2 regions of the Clostridium sp. 19966 genome follow, and region 1 is predicted to be linked to the other one. Evidence: predicted binding sites of a transcription regulator. Region 1 holds the regulator's gene; the other holds the start of a gene.

Region 1 (4,693 bases):
CCGCATTGTCCACTAAATTTATAACCATTTGCTTGAATCTATCTACGCTTCCAATAATATAATCAACTTTTCCAAGCTCCATTTTAATGCTTATATTTTTTGCCTCGGCAGTGTTTTTTATTAATTCATGTACTTGATCCATAACTTTATTAACATCAAAGGTTTCTTTTTTATCTTCTTTATGCGTTTCCAAATCTGAAAGAACTAATATATCATTTATTAACCTAGTTAGCCTCTCTGCTTCATCATTAATAATATCCAAAAACTTTTCTTTTATTTTAGAATCCTCTACATCCCTTAAGGTTTCAGCGAATCCTTTTATGGAAGTAAGTGGAGTTTTTAATTCATGAGATACATTAGCTACAAACTCCGTTCTCATGCTTTCAAGTTTCTTTATTTCTGTTATATCCTGAACCACTGCTACAGTACCTATATGTTCATTGGCATTTACTATATCCGCAGTTTTTATCCTCAAAGTTTTTTCACTAGGCCAAAATATCTTTATTTCCTTATAATCTTCATTATATGTATTTATTATTTCCTCTATCTCAAAGTCTCTAATGCCATCCATAAGTTTCTTTCCGATTATATCTTTATTACTGTCTATTCCAAATATTTTTTTTGCATAAGGATTTATCATTATTATTTTATTGTTTCTATCAATAGCTACTACTCCATTATCCATGCTTTTCAATATAGCTTCTAATTTATTCTGTTTTTCTATGGAATCCTTGAGAGTGCTCTGGAGTTTATCTGCCATAAAATTAAAGGTTGTTCCTAACTGTCCTATTTCATCTTTAGATGTAACTCTTACTCTTCTATCCATCTCTCCCTTAGTTATTCGGCTTGTTACATATTCCAAATCTTTTATAGGTTTAATAATGACAAAAGATAGCCTAGAAGATATTATTGTTGTAAGGATTAATACAATAATTATTGCTCCCACGTAATATCCTATATATTTTTTATTTATAACTCCTACTAGTTTTACAGATATTGAACTTCTTAGCACATAATCTCCAGATATTTTTTTTGCTACGTAAACCATTTTTATATGGATAGTTTTGCTATTTCTGATACTATAGCCAACTCCATTCTGTCTAGCGCCTTGAACTTCTTCTCTAGTATTATGATTTTCCATAGTGGCTGGATTTGCTATAGAATCATAAACCACCTTGCCAGTTGGATCTATTATGGTGAGTCTGTAATCAGAGTTTTCAAAACTTTTTCCAAAAGGAACAGTTCCATTTTTCAAATCAATTTTAGAAGTTTTTATTATATCTGACATGAGATCATTATTAAGCATAAGCTCTCTCTTTATATTTTGTATAAACTCATAATTTGATATCATAACGTAAATTGATATGACTATGCCTAAACAAAAAATCATAGTAGCTAAAACAAAGAACATTAATTTTTTTTTCATATCAATCACCGATATTAAATCTATAGCCTATACCTCTTATGGTTTCTATAAATTTAGGATTTTTATCATCTTCCTCTATTTTCTGTCTCAAATGTCTTATATGAACATCAACAGTTCTGGTCTCCCCAATATACTCATATCCCCATATTTTATCTAATAAAAAATCTCTAGTCATAACCCTTCCCTTATTTTTCAGCAATATTTCAAGAAGTTCAAATTCCTTTAAGGTAAGATCTATTCTTTCATCATTTTTAGTAACTTCATGTTTTTGAAAGTCCACTACTATATTACCAAATTTATAGCTTTTATCTATAGATTGTAAATTTGTTCTTCTTAGAACAGCTTTTACTCTAGCTTTAAGCTCTCTTAAAGAAAAAGGCTTAGTTATATAATCATCGGCACCAAGTTCAAGTCCAAGAATTTTATCCAATTCCTCTCCTTTGGCTGTTATCATTATTATTGGCATATTGGCAATAGAACTATCTCTCTTAATTTCCTTGCAAACATCATATCCATCCATACCAGGTAGCATTAAATCTAAAAGCATTAAATGTGGTATTTCCGCTTTTGCAAACTTAATAGCATCTAAGCCATTAGTAGCAGTTATTACTTTATAGCCATTGCTTTCAAGATTGAATTTAATAAGTTCAAGAATATGTTCCTCATCATCTACAACTAGAATTTTTTCATCTGCCATAATTAATAATTACCTCCATTATATATATCCATTTTATTGCGAAATCATCATATAAATTACATTAGTCTTATCCTTAAACTGCATATATAAACGAAAATAAGCGTCCGCTTTTTTCGTTGTTTCTTCTATATGAATGAAGTTTTATTTCGCTAGAACAAAATGTACATAAATTTGTAGACTCAATTTTTTCTTCAAGTATACCACTCTTTATGCATTGAATCCTTATACATTTTTCTAAATTAAGCATGTTTTTAGAACTTATATTATAACCTTTATAAATATCGTCATTACAAAACTTATCTATTAAATCTTTTCCCACTTCATAACAGCAGCTTCTTATATGCGGACCTATAAAAACATTTATATCTTCACTCTTTGATCCGTATACTTTTTTCATTTTCTCAACAGTTTTCATAACTATCTTGCTATAAGTTCCTTTCCAACCGCTATGGACAGCTGCACAAATTTTATTTTTAGTATCATACATAAGTATAGGAACGCAATCTGCTGTAAATATACCTGCTGCAGTACTTAATTTATTTGTTATTATCGCATCTCCTTCATATATATTTCCATCATAAATATGTATAATATCACTATGTATTTGAATAGAATATGCTATATCATCTAAATTAAAAATGTCCCTTATTTCTTTGAAAGCTTGAACATATTCTGTATTCTTCAAGTTGAAGTCAGGACCATCAGCTGTTATGAAAATAGCTTTTGCATTTCCTACTTTATATTGGATATATTTATATCTACCTTTAGAAATTACATTCATTCTAACCTCTTAATTATTTTTACATATTTTATTAATAATTTGAAGATAACCTATGTAAAATTAACATATTTAACTTTCTCTTAACATCTACTTGTGCTTTAGCTTTTCTATTTCTTCTAAAAAAGTATTAACATCTTTAAATTGTCTATATACTGAAGCAAATCTAACATAAGCGATTTCATCCATATTTTTTAATGCTTCCATTATCATTTCACCTATATATTCAGATTTAACCTCTGTCAGCATTTGATTACTTATATTTTTTTCAATATCATCCGCTATTGTCTCTATTTGCTGCCTAGAAATTGGTCTCTTTTCACAAGACTTAATAAGACCATTTATTATTTTACCTTTATTAAAAAATTCCCTGCTAGAATCTTTTTTTATAACTAATATTGGTAAATCTTCGACCTTTTCATATGTTGTATATCTTTTCCCGCAACTTAAACATTCTCTTCTTCTTCTTATGGACATATCATCTTCTGTGGATCTTGAATCAACAACTTTACTCTCTAAAAATCCGCAATATGGACATTTCATCGCTTTCCCCTCCCATCTTGTAAATTATATTATGCAATTGTATTATAGCATACATTATATAGTTTAACTACTGCTCTCTCTTACAATATCTGCATCCACTAAAATCACATCTACTCCAACTTTCTTTACTTTGGACCAAGGAATTTCAATCATTTCTAATTTTCCGAACCAAGCTGATTTTTGAGTTGGCAGTAGAATTGCTTCGATTTTATAATTTTCACAGTCAATTTTGAAATCTTTTATAAATCCAAGCTTAGAACCAGTATTTATATCTATTACCTCCATAACTTTAATATTGTTTATTGAATACATAGACATTTCCATTAAACAATTCCCCCTACGTAAATATTATTAATATGCATATTTATATTTAATAAAAAATATGCATATCAATAATAAATTTTTCTAAATATATAACTTTTAGTAGATTTCTGTCTTTAAAATATTTTCAAATTTATAACTTAGTATATTTTAAAGGTTCTAGATTATTTCTAGAACCTTTAAGTTTTAGCATTATATATATTTTCTCATATGTTTTAATGCAATTTTTTCTAATCTAGATACTTGAGCTTGGGATATCCCTATCTCATCAGCTACTTCCATTTGTGTCCTTCCATGAAAAAATCGCATAGTTAAAATTAACTTTTCTCTATCTGTAAGTTTTTTTATAGCTTCCTTTATAGCTATGTCTTCTAACCAACTTTCATCAACATTTTTATTATCACTTATCTGATCCATTACATATATAGCATCTCCTCCATCATGATATATGGGTTCAAAAAGTGATACTGGATCTTGTATTGCATCTAATGCGAATACCACCTCTTCTCTAGGCATATTTAATTCTTTACATATCTGAGAAATAGTAGGTTCTTTGTTGTTATCGTTAATTAATTTATCTCTTACTTGAAGAGCCTTATAAGCTATATCCCTTAAAGACCTGCTAACTCTAATTGAATTATTGTCCCTCAGATATCTCCTTATTTCGCCAATAATCATTGGCACTGCATAGGTAGAAAATTTAACGTTTTGACTTAGATCAAAATTGTCTATTGCTTTTATTAGCCCTATACAGCCAACCTGAAATAAATCATCAACATTTTCACCTCGATTGTTGAATCTTTGTATCACACTCAAAACAAGTCTAAGATTTCCCCTAATAAATTTTTCTCTCGATTCTTTATTACCATCACGCATTGACTGTAATAAAGCTCTCATCTCTTTTTCCTTTAATACAGGAAGTTTAGAT
Region 2 (4,693 bases), on a different contig from region 1:
GACTGAACACGAAAGATATTTAACAGAAAAAATCTTCAAGAAACCAGTTTTCGTTACAGACTATCCAAAAGAAATAAAAGCCTTCTATATGAGAATTAACGATGACAATAAGACTGTAGCTGCTACTGACTTACTAGTGCCTGGCATAGGTGAAATCATCGGAGGAAGTCAAAGAGAGGAAAGACTGGAAGTCTTGGAAGCTAGAATGGCAGAATTAGGTCTTAACAAAGAGGATTATTGGTGGTATCTTGAATTGAGAAAATACGGCGGAACTAAGCATGCAGGTTTTGGACTTGGTTTCGAAAGAATAATCATGTACATCACCGGAATGGGAAATATAAGAGATGTTATACCATTCCCTAGAACCCCTAAAAATGCTGACTTCTAATTTTAAAGTTAATTAAAAAAGGTGCAAATGCACCTTTTTATATTTTCATTAATACTATTTTATTTTGTGATAAACTTTCCTGCACATCAATTACTCTCTGGTTGGAAGAGCCTCTGAATTTCAAACCTTCCTGCTTTAGACTCTCCTCAAATCTTCCGTCCACTAAAACATCTATATATTGAAGAAGCTCTTTCCAGCCTCTTCTTTCATTTATATGCTCCAGTATGTAATCAAAAGTATAGCCCGTATAACACCATATGTTTTTATTTGCTTTTTTTAATTCTTTAGCTATAAATGCAAATTTATCTGCCTGCTCTAAAGGATCTCCACCGCTAAAGGTCACCCCTTTAACAAAGGGATTCTCTATTATATCTTTAACTATTTCATCCATATTGATGAGTGCTCCACCCTCAAAGGAATGAGTATCTTGATTAAAGCAGCCCTTACAGTTATGAGGGCAGCCTTGAGCAAATAGAACTCTTCTCATTCCAGGTCCATTAACAAGGCTTTCATAAGCTATGCCTGCTAATCTGACATTTTGCTGATTTTCCATGGTTAATCACCTTCTGCTAAACATAAGTTTTAACATTTGATATATGCGAAAGTCTATCTTCTCTCTCTGCTGACTTACCTGGTCCGAATCTTTCATCTAAGCTTAAATATCCTGTAACTCTGGATACTCCTTGTATATTTGTACTTCCGCACTTAGGGCACTTCATTTGTGAGCCTTCAAGGTAAGTTCCGCAATCACGACAGTATCTTATATGAAAATTAATACCCAAATAGCTTATATTAGTATGCTTATAAGCATATTCTAATATTTCTCTTATAACAGTTCCATCTGGTCTATCATCAAGCTCTATATAGGAAATATGTCCAGCATTGCAAAGCTTATGATAAGGTGCCTCTATTTCAATTTTATCCTTTATGGAAATAGGATAACCAACTGGCACATGATAGCTATTGGTGTAGTAATCTTTATCTGTAACTCCAGGTATTATTCCAAATATTTTTTTATCCTGGATTATAAACTTTCCGCTTAAGCCCTCTGCTGGAGTTGCATAAGTACTCCAATTAAGCCTGTCTTCCTGAGTTTTTCTATCTGTAAATTCTCTTATATGTTCTATTATTTTTACACCGAGTTCTCTAGCCTCAGCACTCTCCCCATGATGCTCCCCAATAAGTGCAGACAAGGTTTCGGCAAGACCTATAAACCCTATTGCCCAGCTTCCCTGCTTTAAAATAGGTTCTATGGAATCATCCTCGGATAAATTCTCACTGCCCTTCATAAGTCCTTGTCCTGCTACAAAGGGCAGATCTCTTACTTTAAGTTTTTTAAGTATATTATATCTATGTAAAAGCGCTTCTCTAGTAAGTTCTAATCTATTATCCAAAAGTTCAAAAAACTTATCTGTACTGCCTTTTGCTAATATACCTATTCTAGGCAAATTTATAGTAGCTGGAGCTATGTTACCTCTGCCCTTAGTTCCTGGTTCACCATTTATATTTGAGCATATATAAGTTCTGCAGCCCATAGTAGCTGGTATTACACCCTTATCAAAATATTCCTTATTAAAATCCGAGTCCATATTCATGAAAGTAGGGTTCATTCTCTTAGCTGCTACTCTGCAAGCTAACTCAAATAAATAATAATATGGATCATTCGGCTCTCTATTAACGCCCTCTTTTACTCTAAATATTATATTAGGAAATATAGGCTGCTCATGCTTTCCTAGTCCCTTTTCATATTCAATTAAAAAGGATTCGCATACTAAGGCTGCATCCTTTGTTTTTGGTATTCCTAAATTTATAGAAGAAAAAGGTACCTGTGAACCAGCTCTTGAATGCATAGTATTTAGATTATACACTATACCCTGCATAGCCTGAGAAATATTTTTTCTTAGTTTCTTTTCCACTAATTCATCCATTTTATCTTCACTTACTTCAAGCTCTAACAGTTCAGCTCTTATTTCACCTCTTGTAGGCTCAACAAAAAAAGCCATGTCATTATCAAAATCAGGGTGTGCTTGGCCGCCAAACATATCATTTTGAGTTGATTGAAGCAATATGCAGCTAAGCTCTGCTGCTGACTCTATTCTCTTAGGTCTGTTTATAGTTCCATAGCCTGTATTAAAGCCTCTTTGAAGTATTTCCCCTGTAGGTATGTGAAGACAGTTAGTAGTTAAATTATAGCTGTCTAAATCATGATAATAAATATCTCCATTTTCATGTGCTTTAGCTAAATGCTTAGGCATAGATGCTAAATTGTGCCATTTATTTGATTCACTAGCTATTCTTAGCAGCTTTGAACTAAAATTATTACCTACATTAGCATTATCTCTGTCAGTCTCTACTCCAATTTGACCTATAGCCTTCATTAAATCTGACTTTATATCTCTTATCTTAGTTCTTTCTTTTCTATAATTAGAGTAAGCTAAACCTATTTCTTTATATCCATTCTCTATTAGGGATTTTTCTACCATATTTTGTATATCTTCTACAGATATTTTTGTGATGTTTCCATCTTCAATTTTTTTTATTACTTTCTGTGTTAATTCCACAGCTTCGCTTTCTTTAATCTCGAAAGATATCTCCTGAGCCGCTCCCTTGACAGCTTCAGTGATCTTCAAAGAATTAAAATCCGCTTCTCGTCCATCCCTTTTCACAACATGTAGCATTAATAAAACCTCCATACACCATATATTGTATATCATATTATACTTCCTAAAAGTTTTTTTATCAATTTAAAATTTAGTTTTAACGATTTAATAACACAATCTATATCCCAATACCTTCTATTTTTATCGATTTCTATAGGAATTCAAATGTTGACATAGAAATTAATACATATTTTTTTAGTTTTAGAATAGACTATATTTTAAAAGGAAATCTTTAGGGGGCACCTATGATAAAGAAGTTTAGATTCACTTTTATAGCTTTTACACTTTTGCTATTTGCTTGCTTAATAGCTTATACAGGCATTTTTCAATTGAATAATGATAGCATTAAAAATAAAACAAAAGAAAAAGCTGTCAGTAAGGACTTATCTTATATATCACCTTACACAGGTAAAAATATTTCCAAGGAGGCTTACAATAATATTCCTTTCATGGCCATAATAGAAAACTCAAAGCCTGCTAGGCCTCAATCTGGATTATCAGATGCAGATATAGTATATGAAACATTAGCAGAAGGAGGCATAACAAGGTTTTTTGCTCTTTTCCACTCCAGCTCTCCAGGCATAATAGGTCCTATACGAAGCGTAAGGCCTTACTTTATAACTCTTTCTCTTCAATATTCTCTTCCTTTCGCTCACTGCGGAGGAAGCCCGGAGGCATTGGATAGAATTGAAAAGGAAAATCTTATGAGCCTAAACGAACTTCATAATGGAAATTACTATTGGAGAGATTCATCCAGGAAGGCACCTCACAATTTATATACTTCTTCTGAAAAAATCAGGTCGCTGATTGCTGATAAAAAGCAAATTTCACCTCCATCAATTTTCACAAACTTCAATAGTAAGCTGGATTCAAACTCTGAATTAGAGGCCGATGACATCTCAATAAGATTTAATAAAAGCTACACCACTACTTATCACTATGAAAACGGACTATATTATAAGTACATGGATGGAGAGGAAGCTATAGATAAGCTAAATAATTCTCCTATAACTGCTAAAACAATAGTAATACAATTTTCTGATATGCAGGTAAGAGATGACTTAAGATTAAACATGGGTTTAATCGGTGCTGGTACTGCCTATATCATAAATGGAGAAAAATATGAGAGCGTAACTTGGGAAAAGAAAGACGAAAAATCTCAAGTAGTCTTTAAAAATAATGAAAATAAAATCATATCTCTTCCCAAAGGCAATATTTGGTGGCACATAATTAACAAAGATTCCTCCGTGGAAATTGGATGATTTTTTGTTGAGCCTTATTGAAAAGATATGATATAATTATTCTGGTATTCTTTACATGATTATATAATTTTTAAGGGTGTTATAATATGAGTGATCTATTTTTAGATAAGGATTCAATAAAAGAAGAAGAAAAAAGATTATACAAAGAATATAAAGAGAAATTAGCTGAGCTGAGAAAGGTTCAAAAAGAAAAAGATTCTGTAGGTCAGGTTTTCACTAAAGGTTTGCTCCCTCTTTATGTTCTATATATACTAAGCTTAGGACCTACAAATGGAAATGATATATCTCATAAGATTGGGGAGCACACTCATGGCTTATGGGTGCCTAGCACTGGAGGTATATATCCGCTGCTTAAAAAATTCGAAAAAGAGGATTTTGTAAAA

What was found. The regulator NrdR, encoded in region 1, represses ribonucleotide reductase genes. The targets are predictions, from matches to a motif close to CACNANATNTNGTG.
Region 2: a site for NrdR is predicted at 3,083-3,096, ahead of nrdD (anaerobic ribonucleoside-triphosphate reductase). Genes of this name have one in related genera too.

What each region holds. Positions count from the first base shown of each region.
Region 1 covers NZ_JACTOJ010000016.1:72,117-76,809, reverse strand. The annotation lists gene pnpS (two-component system histidine kinase PnpS) at 1-1,426, opposite strand, end outside; gene IAI10_RS15925 (response regulator transcription factor) at 1,428-2,123, opposite strand; gene pgeF (peptidoglycan editing factor PgeF) at 2,197-2,904, opposite strand; gene nrdR (transcriptional regulator NrdR) at 2,992-3,444, opposite strand; gene IAI10_RS15910 (YlmC/YmxH family sporulation protein) at 3,508-3,768, opposite strand; gene sigG (RNA polymerase sporulation sigma factor SigG) at 3,958-4,693, opposite strand, start outside.
Region 2 covers NZ_JACTOJ010000009.1:157,745-162,437, reverse strand. The annotation lists gene asnS (asparagine--tRNA ligase) at 1-388, shown strand, start outside; gene nrdG (anaerobic ribonucleoside-triphosphate reductase activating protein) at 426-941, opposite strand; gene nrdD (anaerobic ribonucleoside-triphosphate reductase) at 958-3,066, opposite strand; gene IAI10_RS11560 (DUF3048 domain-containing protein) at 3,294-4,310, shown strand; gene IAI10_RS11555 (PadR family transcriptional regulator) at 4,397-4,693, shown strand, end outside.